3 regions of the Halomonas sp. NYA30 genome follow, and region 2 is predicted to be linked to each of the others. Evidence: predicted binding sites of a transcription regulator. Region 2 holds the regulator's gene; each other region holds the start of a gene.
What was found. The regulator FNR, encoded in region 2, switches genes on or off when oxygen is low (the NO sensors DNR and NnrR bind a similar motif). The targets are predictions, from matches to a motif close to TTGATNTANATCAA.

Region 1 (5,230 bases), 720 kb from region 2:
GATGAATGAACTGCGCATTGGCGACCCTCGCGATTTAGGCACCGATGTGGGGCCGGTAATCGATGAAGAGGCGCGCAAAGGCTTAATGGAGCACATCGAAAAACTCAAAGCCGAAAATCGTCTGGTCGCCGAAACACCGATGGCTGCTGAGCATACTCAAGATGGCACTTTCGTAGCGCCTGTCGCCTTCACGATTGATAGCATCGATTCACTCACGCGCGAGCAATTCGGGCCCATACTGCATATCGTGCGTTACAAAGCCAGCGAGCTTGATAAAGTTATCAATGACATTAACGGACGCAATTACGGCCTGACATTTGGCGTACATAGCCGTAACGAATCATTCGCCGCTGAAATAGCGCAGAAAATGCGCGTGGGCAATGTGTACATCAATCGTAATATCATTGGGGCTGTGGTGGGCGTTCAACCGTTTGGGGGTCAAGGGCTTTCTGGTACAGGCCCAAAAGCCGGCGGCCTTCACTACCTGCAGCGCTTTGTAACTGAAAAAACGATTACTAATAACACCGCCGCTTTAGGCGGGAACGCGTCGCTACTGGCGCTGGGTGATGAGTGAGCCGCTCATCACACCCGAAAATTTCTCCGACCTCACCCCAGCCTGACATTTGCTGGGGTACGTCAAGTGAATAGGAAAAGGGAATAACAGCCATTAACAACAACAAGACTGCGCCACAACCCACTCTTCTCGGTAAGCGCACTAACCTGTCGGCGCTACGTCCGACTTAATAACTAAGAAACAGGAGACTTTTTTATGGCTATTGGCGTTTGGATCAGCCTTTTTGCTTACTTTGCGCTCATGATTGGCATCGGCCTTTATGCTATGCGCAAATCCACATCCACCTCTGAAGATTACATGCTAGGTGGCCGAACCCTTAGCCCAAAGGTGGCGGCCCTGTCGGCTGGCGCTTCAGACATGAGCGGGTGGTTGCTGCTAGGGTTACCTGGGGCGATGTACGTATCCGGCTTGGGCTCAGCCTGGATCGGTATCGGCCTGTTCGTGGGTGCATTCTTTAACTGGGTGCTGGTGGCTCCGCGCTTGCGTGAACAGACGGTTCACTATGGCAATGCGATTACGATTCCAGCCTTCTTGGCCAACCGGTTCCCCACTCGGTCAATGTCGCTGAGAACGGTCTCCGCCATCGTCATCGTTATCTTTTTCGCAGTATACACGGCGTCAGGCTTAGTGGCAGGCGGTAAGCTGTTCGAAAGCGCCTTTGCTGGCGTCATCAACATTGGTGGCTTGAGCGATTACGCTACGGGCATCATCATCACGCTGGGTGTGGTACTGCTCTATACCGTGGTCGGCGGCTTCCTGGCCGTGAGCATGACGGACTTCGTGCAAGGCTGCATCATGATGCTGGCCTTGGTGATCATGCCTGCGGTGGTGCTGTTTGGCGAAGGTGGTGGTGGTTTCACCCAAGCATCACAAACGCTCAATGAAGTCGATCCCACGCTTCTGTCGTGGACAGAAGGATTGACCTTTATCGGCTGGCTCTCTGCCGTTACCTGGGGCCTGGGTTATTTCGGCCAACCACATATCATCGTTCGCTTCATGGCTATCCGAACGCTGAAAGATGTGCCTATTGCCCGCAATATCGGCATGAGCTGGATGGCCATCTCGCTGATTGGCGCAGTCTCTCTGGGCATATTTGGCCGTGCCTACGCGGTTCGTAATGGCATGGACGTAGAAGATCCGGAAACGATCTTTATTATCCTAGCCGAGCTGTTGTTCCACCCGCTGATCACTGGCTTCCTCTATGCTGCTCTGCTGGCGGCGGTCATGAGTACCATTTCCAGCCAACTGCTGGTGGCGTCTTCATCACTGACCGAGGACTTCTATCGCCTGTTCTTTCGTAAAGAAGCGACCGATAAAGAGTGTGTGGGCGTAGGCCGGATCAGTGTCGTACTGGTTGGCTTGGTGGCAGCCGTTATCGCGTCAGACCCGGATTCACAGGTGCTTGGACTAGTTAGTAATGCCTGGGCAGGCTTTGGTGCCGCGTTTGGCCCGCTGATTATCTTGTCGCTGATGTGGTCGCGCACGAACGGTGCTGGCGCTATCGCTGGCATGGTAGTGGGTGCCGCCACTGTCATGATCTGGATTGCATTGGGCTGGAACGGTGAATTTATGGGTGGTCCCGGTGTGTATGAGATCATTCCCGGCTTCATCGCTTCCTTTATTGCTATCCTGGTAGTGAGCAGTATGACAGCCGATGCGGGTGAATATCAGCACATCACTCGCTAACCAATAAGTTGTTCATGAGACCTTTACGTGTCAGATATATCGACAACAGGAAGGTCTCTACATTACAGCCCTTCTGCGCTGTATGTGATCGGGCCACCTTCGGGTGGCCTTTTTATGCCTGCCGTTCATGTTGTGAATAACGAATCTGGCGTTAAGACAATCACCCCTTGCCCTAGATCAATAACCAGTGACCACCTCTTTATTAGACTCTTAAACATCATGAAGTGGCTTATCCATAGCCGCTTAGCCATGCCACTAGGAGTCAACTCATGCGTAAAGCCGCCCTTCCCACCCTACTCGTTTCCAGTATTGCCGCTGCGGCTTTGATGACCAGCAGCCAGGTATTCGCCTATGGCGCGGGTGACTTTTTTACCCGCGTGGGTGTTGCAAAAGTGGACCCGACAAGCAATAACGGTGAGATATTAGGCGCCGATGTTAATGTCGATGCAGAGACGAATTTTGCCTTCACGCTAGGCTATCGCTTCCACGACAAGATGGGGGTCGAGCTGCTGGCCGCGCTACCCTTCAAACACGACCTGCAAGTGGAAGGCGTGACTGATGGCTCTACCAAGCATTTGCCACCTACCCTCACACTACAGTACTACCCGTTAGGGGGTACCGAGGCCCGTGTTCAGCCTTATGTCGGCGCAGGTATTAACTACACTCGCTTCTCTGACGAAAAAACCGATATCGGCGCATCATTGGAGCTTGACGACTCCTGGGGCGCAGCGGGTCAAGTCGGTATCGATCTGCTGATTGATGAACATTGGGCGTTAAATGCTGCGGCGTGGTACATCGATATCGATTCCGATGCCAAGGTGGGCGGCGCAGAGGCGGGCACCGTTGAGATCGACCCAGTAGTGGTAATGGCGGGCCTCAGCTACCGTTTCTAAGCTGCCTTAAAAGCGTTATGACGGATGCAATTTACAAAGCCTGCTTTGCGGCAGGCTTTGTCTGTTAAATCGCTTCCATCTTTAAATAGCGTTCAGCTTTCAGTGACTAACTGGTCAACTTTCTCTACCGCGTGTACAACAAGCAATTGATGATGTGCAGGTGTTTTCTCCTGCTGCAAATACGCGGCCACAGCGGGAGCCACTTCGCACTTGGCAGGCATGGCGGCGCGGGCCTCAATTAAGGCGTTTAAGCGAGCAATGAATACAAAGCGCACCCATTGAGGCAGCGACATCGTGTCAATGCAAAACGGCTGCTGGCTGGCGAATGCATCAGCGTCAGGTGTCGGCATACGCCATAGATCGGCGGCTTTCATCGCGGCTTCAAGTTCTAGAAGTGCTGTCTGTAGCGGTTGAAAAGTACTCATAACGTCGTTTGTAACTACCTCGTAAAATGAAAAAGCGTATCTTATTACCATTATCCCCATTCGGCTGGCTGCTTGCCAATCACGCTCACTTGTGAAGAGTTATCCATAGACTCACAGAAAACCTGCACGAGCCTGTGGATAAACTATGGAAAGGTGTCGCAGCGCTTGCTCTCATGGGGCTTTCGCACAGTTGTTTACTTTTTAACCACACTGTCATGTAAGGCATCCTCATTGGCCGGTATTTATCCGTCTCGGCGGCTGACAGTGACCCATCATCAAGGTAGAGTGCAGGCTTGCAACGCGGAAGGATGTCATGCAACCGATTCAAACCCTTGATGAGTTTTTTACCCGCAGCGGCGCAGAGGTTTCCCTTTACCATATGGGCCGCCATGTGGTCGCCTGCCCACGGGAGTCCCTCGCCGCCTTTGAGCGTGGCGAACTGGCGTGGCCAGAACCTTGGCAAGGCCAAGCACGTTTAGCCATTCTGTTCCGTTTGGGGGATATGCCCGAACCTGCCATTTGGTTTTTAGCTCTGCCACTCGATGAACAGGGGATGCTTGCCCCTGCTCAGCGTGATGCGTTTTTAAATCGTCTGCTGGAAACATTAGGTCGAGCTGTTTCTCAGGTGGGACGTGAAGAAACAGCGGACGTGGACCACTTAATGAAGGATAATCCCCTCGCCTTTACGCCCAGCGTTACCTTTCAAGCGATGCTCAATGCCCGTGCCACTTCTGACGCAGGGCTACCTGCCAGCCAGCATTTTGAGCCGGTTGAGGATTACTTGAGTGGCCAGCAGGCGATTGATTGGCAGGCATTGGGATTACAGGGAATTGCCGATTACGTCGTTCGTATGGAGTCGCCCGACGCGGACACGTTAGCGCTGAGACTGCCTGACCTACCTACCGCCGTTATTAACTCCGTGTGCTACTGTTTAGAGCACCAGCCACTACCACAGGCATTAGTCGCCGCGCTGCAACGTCGTGGCGAAGCCGCCGCACAAGCGGGCGACATTGAAACCTTATGTGCTTGCCTGCGCGCTGTGGGTAATACGGATGCAATAGCGGTGGGCAATTGGTACTCCGCCTTACTTAAAGACACCACAGTTTGTGGGCCGGATATGCTGGCTGCCATAGCCGGGCGTGGCTGGGTGTATCTTGAAGACGCTGAGCGCTTACCTCTTTTTCTACAGCGTTTGGCGGAAGATGAGCGTACTGATTTTGCCGCGGTAGTGCGTGATCTTGCTCTCATCCCACGGCTACGTTTACCGGTCATGATGGCCATGCGTGATGCGCCCGAAGGCTCTTCTATTCAACACCGTTTGAGCATGATGATGTCGCAGAGAAAGGCTTGATTTGATGTTGTCATTTTTAATTGCAAGGAGTGAGCCGTGAAGGAATTACCCTATCAGGCCAAGGCGGTCATTGGACGCCGTGAAATGGTGACGTTACCTGAGCTAGGGCTTCACCTGTGCTGTAAAGCAGACACTGGTGCGCGTACTTCTGCCCTGCATGCAGAAGAGATAGAGACACATGAAGATGAACATGGTCAACTATGGGTAAGTTTTATTACCCACAGCGCTGGGCCAACTACACCCGCCCATCGCTACAGTCTACATTTACATGATCGACGCCGAGTCACCAGTTCAAACGGAC
Region 2 (5,230 bases):
TCGGGATGCAACGCTTCAGGCAAAAGATATTCATAGCCATACCGGTCAAGGACTAGAGGGCACGCTAAACGGCGCGCGCTGGAAGCTGGGCAAACCAGAATTTGCCGCTGGAGAAGCCATTTCGGCACCCGCCAAGGGCCAATGGCTGCTGCTGAGCGAAAACGGCGAACCCCGTGCCTGGTTTGGTCTGCATGATGGTATTCGTGATGACGCTGCTGCCACGATCAAAGCCCTTCAGGGCCAGGGGCTAACCGTGGAGCTGCTCTCCGGTGATACCGTCGATGCCGTTGAGAGCCTGGCTAACCAGCTCAACATTACTACTTGGCATGCGGGTACCAGCCCCGAAGGCAAACTGGCCAGGATGAAAGAGCTTCAAGCCGCTGGCGAAACCGTGGTAATGATTGGTGACGGCATCAACGACGTACCGGTGCTAGCCGGTGCTGATGTGGCAATTGCCATGAATGGCGCGACGGATCTCGCCCGTACCCGAGCCGACGCGGTGCTGCTCAGCCCACGCCTGATGCGGATTTTTGAGGCTATCGAGATTTCCCGCGCGACCCGGCGTATCATGCGCCAGAACATGATCTGGTCAGTATGCTACAACTTTTCGGCGCTGCCGCTGGCGGCAATGGGGCTGGTGCCGCCCTGGCTGGCGGCCATTGGTATGTCGCTCAGCTCGCTAGTGGTGGTGGGTAACGCGCTGCGGCTGTCACGCTGGCGTACGACGCCGCCCGCTTCTTCGCCAAGCGCTTCAACACCGGTAACCGCATGACGATTCTGTATCTACTCATTCCGCTTTCACTGATTCTGCTGGGCCTCGCCGTCTGGGCATTTTTCTGGGCGGTGAAAAATGATCAGTTCGACGACTTGGAAGGCCCGGCGCACCGCATTTTGTTTGATGAAGATGAGAATGACCTCAACCCCGAACAGCGACGCCAGCGGCAGCAGACCAAGCACCGCCCTGCTGCCCCCTCCGACACACACTCACCCGACGACCAAGAGCCCCGGCCATGAATCCAACCGGCCTTGACCTGCCGCCACTGCTGGCGGCGTTCGTGTTTGGTTTGATGGGCGGCGCCCATTGCATTGGCATGTGTGGTGGCATTATGAGCGCGCTCACTTTTGCAGTACCCCCCAGCATGCGTCATCCGGCGCGTATGGGTGGCTTGCTGCTCAGCTATAACGCAGGTCGCATCACTAGCTACATGAGCGCAGGCGCGCTGGTAGCCCTACTAGGCACGCTATTTTCCCTCTCTGCCACGGCGCGAATGCTGCTACAAGTGTTTGCGGCGCTGATGCTGATCCTGATGGCGCTGTATATCGCCAATTGGTGGAAAGGGCTGCTTAAAGTTGAAGCGATAGGCCGCCGCCTATGGCGCTTTATCGAGCCGGTAGGGCGACGTTTAATGCCCGTAGTTCATTTACCCCAAGCCTTTGCGCTGGGGGCGATATGGGGTTGGCTGCCCTGTGGGCTGGTCTACTCCATGCTGGCCTGGAGCTTAGCAATTGCCGACCCGCTCCAGGGCGCACTATTGATGGGCGCCTTTGGACTGGGCACGCTACCTGCGCTGCTGGCCACCGGGCTTGCCGCGCGCCAGTTAAGCCACCTGATTCGTCACCCGGCAACGCGCAGCGTGGCCGCGCTGACGATCATTGCTTTTGCGCTGTGGCAGCTGTGGACACTCACAGCACACAACCTTCATTAACATGACATGGCTCAATATTTATATCGGCGCCGCGCGTTAGGCTGGCATCAAAGCTTTAACGCCACTTTTAACGCCGGAGCGTCACTTCATGCCCGTTCATGCCCTCGCGGCTTCTTCTACGATGACTTCAACCATGGCCGGGGCAGCACCGGAGCAGAAAAAATGGGATGAAGCCTTGCTGCGCCGTTACGACACCAGCGGCCCGCGCTATACGTCCTACCCCACGGCGTTGTCGTTTCACGACCAATTTACCCCGAGCGATTTGACTCAGGCGTTAGAGCGCAGCAATGCCAGCCAACGTCCTCTTTCGCTGTATGTGCATATCCCCTTCTGCCGCAAAATTTGCTTTTACTGCGCGTGTAATAAAATCGCCACCAAGAACACCGCCCTGGCCGAGCCGTACCTATCCCGGCTTGACCGTGAAATGGTGCTGACCGCTCGCCACCTGGATACCACACGACCGGTGAAGCAGTTGCACTGGGGTGGCGGAACACCGACGTTTCTTAACTTGAACCAGATGGGCGACTTGATTGATCGCCTGGACGCGCGCTTTGGTCTCTCGTCCGCGTCTGATCGCGATTACGCGATTGAAATCGACCCACGCGAAGCGGACGTATTTACGCTGCGCCACCTGCAGTCGCTCGGTTTCAATCGCATCAGTTTAGGCGTGCAGGACTTAAGCCCGCTGGTGCAGAAAGCCATTAACCGTATTCAGCCACGGGTACTCACCGAGACGCTGATGGATGAAGCACACCGGCTGGGCTTTCGTTCGCTCAATCTCGATTTAATATACGGCTTGCCCTTTCAGACTGAAAAAAGCTTTGCAGACACCTTGCGCCAAGTGATCGAGTTAAATCCCGCACGGCTTTCTGTGTTTAACTACGCCCACATGCCCGAGCGCTTTGCCCCCCAGCGGCGGATTAACATCGATGACCTGCCGGGCAGCGAAGAGAAGCTGGCGATTCTGCGCACCACGATTGAGATGCTCACCGCGGCCGGTTATGTGCACATCGGCATGGATCACTTTGCTCGTCCTGATGACAGCTTGGCGATCGCCCAGCGCGAAGGCTCGCTCCAGCGCAACTTTCAAGGCTACTCCAGTCACGCCCAGTGCGACTTAATCGGGCTTGGCGTGTCGGCGATTTCTCGCGTCGATGACGTCTATGCACAGAACCCTAGCGATCTGGCCCGCTATGAAGCAGCGCTGGATCAAGGCCAATTGGCAACCGTACGTGGGCTGCGCTTAAGTGACGATGACCTGATCCGCCGGGACGTTATTGAGCGACTAATGTGTGATATGCGCATTGATCTGGCCGCCATCGATCAACGCTGGAACATTGATGCCCCGCGTTACTTTGCGCAAGCGCTTGAGCACTTACAGGGCGCCGAGCGAGATGGCCTGCTGACGCGCAGCGGCGACCAGCTTAGCGCGACGCCCATGGGACGGCTGCTGATTCGTCACTTAGCCATGGCGTTTGATGCTCACCTGCCGCAGCAATCAGGCAAGCACTACTCAAAGATTGTGTAAACAAGCTATCGCTAACGAAATGAAGCTTCCATACTAAGAGAAGCCTACCTCAGCACGGCGTAATGATTACCTGCCACTCACGACGCTACTCAAGGAGTTATGCATGTTGGAACCCATGAGCCGCCGACGCTCGCTACTCCATGAAGCTCGCTGCCAAACCTGCAGCTTGAGCTCACTATGCTTGCCACTTGCCCTTGAGATAGACGATATGGGCCAGTTCGATGCCATTATTCGTCGTCGCGCACCGCTGAAAAAAGGCGAGCCACTATTTCGCCAAGGCGATACTTTTACCAGCGTTTATGCGGTACGTTCGGGCAGTTTGAAACAAGTCACATCAGAGGGAAACGGCAGCGAACAACTGACCAATTTCTACCTCCCCAGCGAACTAGTGGGGTTGGACGGGATCGATGAAGAGCACTACCCAGGGAGTGTAATTGCCCTGGAAACGACCACCGTTTGCGAGATTCCCTTTGATCGCTTGGACTCACTCTCTGAGGAGTTGCCCGAACTGCGTGGCCAGCTGTATCGCAGCATGAGCAAAGAGTTGCGCGACGACCGGCGCATGATGCGCCTGCTGTCACGTAAAACCGCCGACCAGCGGCTGGCGAGCTTTTTAATCACGCTTTCAGATCGTTTTCGTCGCCGTGGCTACTCGCCCTACAGTTTCCGCCTTTCCATGCCCAGGGCCGATATCGGCAACTATTTGGGTTTAGCGGTGGAAACCGTCAGCCGGATTTTAAGCCGCTTCCAGCAGCAGAGCGTAGTGGCGGTATCCGGGCGAGAGGTCAATATTCTTGATATGCAGCGCTTAATCACCCTCGCCGAAGAGGAGCAAAACGCTAGCTGACGTTAAATGCCTGGATACGCCCGGCCAGTAGTTCTGCCTGTTTGGCTTCTAGCCCTTCAAAATCAAAGAGATTGCGATCCGCTAGCTGGGAAGGCGCAATATTGGTAACGGCTTTAAACATGCTTTCCAGGCGACCGGGGAATTTTTTGTCCCACTCGGCGAGCATCTCTTTGACGACCTGACGCTGCATATTGGGCTGCGAACCGCATAGATTGCAGGGAATAATCGGGAATTCCATCAGCCGTGAAAACTCGGCAATATCCGCCTCTTTACAGTAAGCCAACGGCCGAATGACGATATTTTTACCATCATCAGAAAGTAGCTTAGGCGGCATCGCTTTTAAGTTGCCGCCAAAGAACATATTGAGAAACAGGGTTTCAAGGATGTCTTCACGGTGGTGGCCCAGGGCAATTTTATTGGCGCCAATCTCTTCGGCAAAGCCATACAGCGAACCGCGGCGCAGGCGTGAACAGAGCGCGCAAGTCGTTTTACCTTCTGGCGTTTTTTCTTTCACCACCGAATAAGTATCACGCTCGACAATGTGATATTCCACGCCCTGCTTATCCAGATACGCAGGCAGCACATGCTCGGGAAAACCGGGCTGTTTTTGATCCAGATTGACCGCTACCAGTGAGAAATTGACCGGCGCGTTGCGCTGCAAGTTGCGCAAAATCTCCAGCATCGTATAGCTGTCCTTGCCTTATATGCCAAATTTTTTTAAAAGAGGAAGAGTGAGTGAGTGAGTAAAGCATTACAATACAGTCACTTAATTTTCTTTCTTCTAAAGAAAACAAACACAAGCCATACAAAAAATTCATTTTTTGTAAAAAAAAGCTTTAAGCAAATGCAGTTGATCAAAATATAACCAAAGACAGCCCAGATACACCAATGTATTCTTTACAAAATCATAGGTTGATTGCTTCTATAAAATTGGTCGAAGAAACATCTACACTGCCAGTATGGTTCGAGATGACTTTACTAGACCTGTCGATATCGAGATTGTGGAAATCGAAAAGATTTAAGTCAGCTAGTTGGCTTGGACTTACATTCTGGATACCGTTAAATATGTTTTCAATACAACCCGCTTTTTGTTTTTCCCAGCCTGCCAACATGTTTTTTATATTCTGTCTTTGTAAGTTCTCCTGAGAA
Region 3 (5,230 bases), 1.2 Mb from region 2:
GAGCAGCCCCACCCCCACTAGCACCGCCCCCAGTAAAGTGAACTGAAGTGCGACGGCACCTTGCTGGGTATGTATAAATTGGGGCAGTAACACCGAACAAAAAAGCAGCGATTTCGGGTTCAGCAAATTAGTTAGAAGCCCTCGACGCCAAGCTAGATAATAGCTGCCTTTGAGTGATACTTGGTAATGATTACTATCAGAGCTATGCCGACTACGGATAAGTTGCACACCTACCCAAACCAGGTAAGCTGCGCCCAAGTAACGAACCACATCAAATAGCCAAGGGGCTGCGGTAAATAGCGCCGCTAGACCCAACCCTGCTAATGCCACATGCAGCCCTCGGGCTATGCCTAGCCCTAGCGCTGTGGCTAGCCCATGACCACGCCCCTGAGAGCTACTGGTATGCAACACAAGTAACATATCGGGACCAGGAATAAGGTAAACAATGGCTAATGCACTAATAAAAAGACCAATTTCCATCGCTGCTTCCTTAAGATCACAAATAGTGTCTTCGCAAGCGCTATGGTACCTTTAAAGAGATGAGCGTTTTCTTGCCATTTTGACTTTAAAAATGATATTTATTGGTATTTTGTGTCAATTTTTAATAGGAAAATAATCACTCATGCCAATTGGTCAGTTAGACGCTATCGACCGCCGCATTCTTGCATTGCTCCAAGGTGATGCCCGTTTAACGAATGTGGAGCTCGCGGAGAAAGTAAACTTGTCGCCATCTCCCTGTTTACGCCGAGTGCGACGCTTGGAAGCTAGCGGTATTATCCGTGGTTACCATGCTGAGCTTGATCGGCGAGGGGTCGGGCTTGAGCTAACGGTGTTTGTGGGTATCAAGGTTGAACGTCACCATGAAGAGCAGGCTAATGCCTTCCGTGAGGCAGTAGTCAATCTGTCAGAAGTCGTCACTGCGCACTTAGTCTCTGGGGAGTCTGATTTTTTACTGCAGGTGGTGGTACCTAGTTTGGCGGCTTATGAGGCGTTTCTAACGGGGACACTGCTTCGCCTACCTGGGGTGAGTGATATTCGCAGTAACTTTGCTATCCAGCCCGTGAAAGAGTATGGCACCTTACCATTAGCTAACAACAATAAGACCTAGTTGTGAAACTTATTGATAGTGGCGCGCTCGTTTGATGCAATTTAACGCTAAACCCACGAATACCTATATGAAAAAGGTGATTAGCCAAAGCCTGGCTATTCCCCACCAGTAGCCGCATAAAGTCAGCCTACAGCGGCGCTTGATTTGGGTACTGTGAGCCCACCTTAAGATATCCAAGCTGTCTTTCTCTCTTTTTGTTTTAAGCCTCTTCCTACTGAATCAACCAGGCCTAATTGTTTCCTCTAGACAATGGGGCAATGCTGATGCTGGGCGTTGAGAAAAAAGACTCCCTCATCGTTACGTCATTTCACGGCCACGAAAATTCATATGGGCTTGATATGGATCAAGCTGCGGCCATATGCCTCGTGTTTTTAAGCAGAAAGAGGGCTATTCTCGAACGATGATATTTAAGTTATTACGTTAGAGGAAATAGTTATGAAAAGTTCTTTAGTGCCAATGGTTACCGTCATCGGAATCACGATGGCCTTAGGAGCCACACCCTCTATTGCAGACGAAGTCGAGGCCTACCGGGAAACAACATTAGGTCTCTATGTCACGGCCATTGAGGCTCATGACCTCATGCAAGATAACGATCGTGCTGTACTCATCGACGTACGCGACTCCATTGAGATCAAGTTTACTGGCTTCGCCGAGCCCACCGATATCCATGTGCCCTGGGTGCTAGCCGAGCGCGATAACTTCGATGAAGAAACGAAGACTTGGCCAATGGTCAAAAACGCTGACTTCGAAGAGCAATTAAGAGCAAAAATAGACGCTCTAGGCGTAAACGAAGAAGATCCGATCATTGTCATGTGTCGCTCCGGAGCCACCCGCAGCGCTCCCGCTGCCGATGTGATCGCCGAGATGGGATACAGCGAAGTCTATTCCATGACCGACGGTTTCGAGGGTGAAAAACTCAAGGAGGGTAATTCCCAGGGCGTAAGAGCGCAGAATGGTTGGCGCAATTCGGGCCTTCCATGGAGCTATGACATTAACCCTGATGTGGCATGGCGCCCTGCCCACTAAGATTCAGATAAATGGGCCACTGCTTGATAACCAGCAGGGCCAAGATATTGATCAAACCCAACGAGGTGGCCGCATGACTACAACACATAAGACCAGCAATACGATCTTGGCACTGGCAGTTGCTACTGCTGCTATCGGTTTCTCTAGTTTCTCAATGGCTGACAACAGAGCTGAAGATCAGGCCTTAGTTATCCTTACTAGCGATTCACTGCAGACCCAAGGCATGGCCATGATTCTATCCAACGCCATGCAGCAGCAAGGTACCCACCTTCATATACTGCTTTGTGATGCTGCTGGTGATTTGGCCGTCGGGGGATACGCAAGTGCGGAAGCTATCAACACGCCACCGAGCAACCCGGCGGGCCAAGTCAAACCGGAAGGCATGCTTAATATGCTATTAGAGAATGGCGCAACGGTGGATGTATGTGCCATTTACCTGCCCAACAGCAAAAACGAAGAAGACGACCTTCTTGAAGGCGTGGGGGTGGCGGCACCTGGCCCCATAGCGGAAATGATGCGCGATCCGTCCATTCCTGTTTACAGTTTTTGAGCACCCAAACTGAGCTTAAGGAGTCAATTATGAGTCGCAACGTCGGTGGTATCGATAAAATCTTACGCATCCTGATTGGGATTGCACTGATCGTACTGGCCCTGACAGGTACTATCGGGGTGTGGGGCTGGGTCGGCGTATTGCCGCTAGCCACCGGGCTATTTAACTTCTGCCCAGCTTATAAATTAATAGGCATTAATACATGTAAAATTTAATAGTGCCTATATAAGCAAACAAAACCATAGAAAAAGCGCTTGCCATGTTTATTAGGGCAAGCGCTTTTTTACATATGCGCGCTAAAAAATTTCCCGTGTAGCAAGCCAATTAATTAATACCAAATAAAATTCCATATACAGAACAGCCACTTAGTCATTTAACATTAAGAGAGCATTAAGCGATATATCCTAACACATTGACACGAATCAATTTTTTCCTTTAACAAAAGGCGTAACCTAAGCGTATTCCGACCATTCGCCCATGCGAATGCCGTTTAATTCGCCAAGGAGGCGCTATGGACGCAATACGCCGTTCGCTCTTGGGTCAAATGGCACGTTTAAGCGCCGGCGCTGCGCTGATACCGTTTTCAAGCCTTGCCCAAGCTGGCATCAATCAGCAACCTGCCCGCCGTGAAGGCGATCCCACTAAACGCTACGGCATGCTTGTCGATTTACGCCAGTGCATCGGCTGCCAAGCCTGTACGGTGTCGTGTCATATCGAAAACGCTGCACCGCTGGGCCAATTCCGCACCACGGTTTCCCAATATGAAGTACAGCACCAGGAAAGCGGCGAATTAGCAACCTTTATGCTGCCCCGGCTGTGTAACCACTGTGAAAACCCGCCCTGCGTCCCGGTGTGCCCCGTAGAAGCCACTTACCAGCAGCAGGATGGCATCGTGGTGGTCGATAGTGACCGCTGCGTGGGATGTGCCTATTGTGTTAACGCCTGCCCCTACGATGCTCGCTTTATTAACCAACGCACTCAAACCGCCGACAAGTGCACATTCTGTGCCCATCGTCTAGAAGCCGGACTATTGCCCGCTTGCGTTGAGAGCTGCGTAGGCGGTGCCCGCGTGATTGGAGATATGCGCGATCCTCAAAGCCAAATCAGCCGCATGATTCACGAACATCGCGATGCATTGATGGTGCTACAACCAGAAAAAAATACCCTTCCTCAGGTGTTCTACCTAGGCATGGATGAGCGCTTCACCACGCGTCCTAAGGCCGAGCCCGTTGCGCTCGAAGTACTCGACCCCCAAGGTCAGGAGATGGGCTATGAATTCCACCATTGAGCTACTGGCACCGCGCTATGATATCGCCTGGTACCCGTGGGCGGTTCAGTACTTTTTTATGATTGCGGTTTCCTACGCCAGCCTGTGGCTAGCCGCCCCAGCACTGGTATTCGGCAAAAAAAACTGGCTGCCTACCGCGCGTCTGGCGCTAATCGCCTGCGTTAGCACTACGCTGGTAGCGCCCGTTGCGCTACTCGCTGATTTGCACCAGCCGCTGCGGTTTTGGCACTTCTACGCTTACGCTAATAGCCACTCGTGGATGTCGATTGGCAGCGTTGTTCTGCCGCTTTATTTGGTTAGCGTACTTGGCCTTGCTTGGCTGGCATGGCGACCCGCGCTGCAGGCACAGCGCAGCACACCAGGACTCAGCGGCATGCTAGCTACCTGGCTTTCAATGGGCACTGGCGCAACGCCCAGAGCGCTGATCACCGTGGTAGGTTTGGCTGCGCTGGGGCTTTCCAGCGGCATTATGCTTTACACCGGTGCGGAGCTTGCAATCGTAAAAGCCCGCCCGCTTTGGAACACCGCATGGCTGCCGCCTATGCTGGCGACTACTGGGTTTATCGCTGCCTCCGGGCTGGTATTAGTGCTGAACCGGGTTAGTGGGCTTTGTTCGCAAACCGCTATACGACAGATGCTGTATGCGCTGCTAGTGACCTGTGCGCTAGCAGGCTTGATTGCGATTAGCTGGCTTTTGGATGGCGTGAATGCACACGTAGGCTCAGTTGCCGCCGCATTGGAATCCGTGCGCCATAGCGACTCGTGGCGCAATACCGCCCTATGGGGAGGGATTACCGGCTTAGCGCTATTTGCCGCCGTGTTGTTGTTATTGACTCGCCCTACCCTGCGCCAGCCAGGGGTACGCGGCGCCCCAACCTCTAGCCAGCCAGCACTGTTTGCCTGGACATGGCTGCTAGGCCTCGTGGCCATACACATGGGCTGGATGTTTCGCTGGGTGGTGCTGATGGATGTTCAGCATGTGGCCCGCAACAGCGCAGGCTTTCACCACTACGGCATTCCCGCAGGCTCTTCCGGTATTTTAGGCATTGTTGGCATCTTCGGCCTCTGGCTCGCCGCTATTCTACTGATTGAACTTTTTATTCCCTGGAGGCAGGCCCAGCAGGGCGGCCTTATAGCAACGCCAACTCACGCTGCCCAAGATGCTTCTATTCATTCTCTCACCGCGAAAAAAGGAGCGTCTAGTCATGTCTAAGTCTGCTCAAGACCCGTCACGCCGCCGTTTTCTAAAAGGCGCTGC

Region 1: ACWI0H_RS13370 (OmpW/AlkL family protein) is a predicted target of FNR. The motif match lies at 2,428-2,441, and genes of this name have one in related genera.
Region 3: dsrO (sulfate reduction electron transfer complex DsrMKJOP subunit DsrO) is a predicted target of FNR. The motif match lies at 3,097-3,110, and genes of this name have one in related genera.

Annotation. Positions count from the first base shown of each region.
Region 1 covers NZ_OZ334477.1:2,871,524-2,876,753, forward strand. Annotated here, with positions in the region: gene putA (bifunctional proline dehydrogenase/L-glutamate gamma-semialdehyde dehydrogenase PutA) at 1-574, shown strand, start outside; gene putP (sodium/proline symporter PutP) at 770-2,260, shown strand; gene ACWI0H_RS13370 (OmpW/AlkL family protein) at 2,530-3,153, shown strand; gene ACWI0H_RS13375 (YqcC family protein) at 3,246-3,578, opposite strand; gene ACWI0H_RS13380 (DUF3549 family protein) at 3,892-4,929, shown strand; gene ACWI0H_RS13385 (putative ATP-dependent zinc protease) at 4,966-5,230, shown strand, end outside.
Region 2 covers NZ_OZ334477.1:3,586,668-3,591,897, forward strand. Annotated here, with positions in the region: gene ACWI0H_RS16655 (heavy metal translocating P-type ATPase) at 1-772, shown strand, start outside; gene ccoS (cbb3-type cytochrome oxidase assembly protein CcoS) at 769-1,014, shown strand; gene ACWI0H_RS16665 (sulfite exporter TauE/SafE family protein) at 1,011-1,706, shown strand; gene hemN (oxygen-independent coproporphyrinogen III oxidase) at 1,795-3,234, shown strand; gene fnr (fumarate/nitrate reduction transcriptional regulator Fnr) at 3,338-4,081, shown strand; partial or broken gene ttcA (tRNA 2-thiocytidine(32) synthetase TtcA) at 4,074-4,781, opposite strand; gene ttcA (tRNA 2-thiocytidine(32) synthetase TtcA) at 4,987-5,230, opposite strand, start outside.
Region 3 covers NZ_OZ334477.1:2,392,241-2,397,470, forward strand. Annotated here, with positions in the region: gene ACWI0H_RS11020 (LysE family translocator) at 1-480, opposite strand, end outside; gene ACWI0H_RS11025 (Lrp/AsnC family transcriptional regulator) at 623-1,108, shown strand; gene ACWI0H_RS11030 (rhodanese-like domain-containing protein) at 1,544-2,134, shown strand; gene ACWI0H_RS11035 (DsrE family protein) at 2,208-2,684, shown strand; gene ACWI0H_RS11040 (YgaP family membrane protein) at 2,714-2,899, shown strand; gene dsrO (sulfate reduction electron transfer complex DsrMKJOP subunit DsrO) at 3,196-3,972, shown strand; gene nrfD (NrfD/PsrC family molybdoenzyme membrane anchor subunit) at 3,956-5,185, shown strand; gene ACWI0H_RS11055 (molybdopterin dinucleotide binding domain-containing protein) at 5,178-5,230, shown strand, end outside.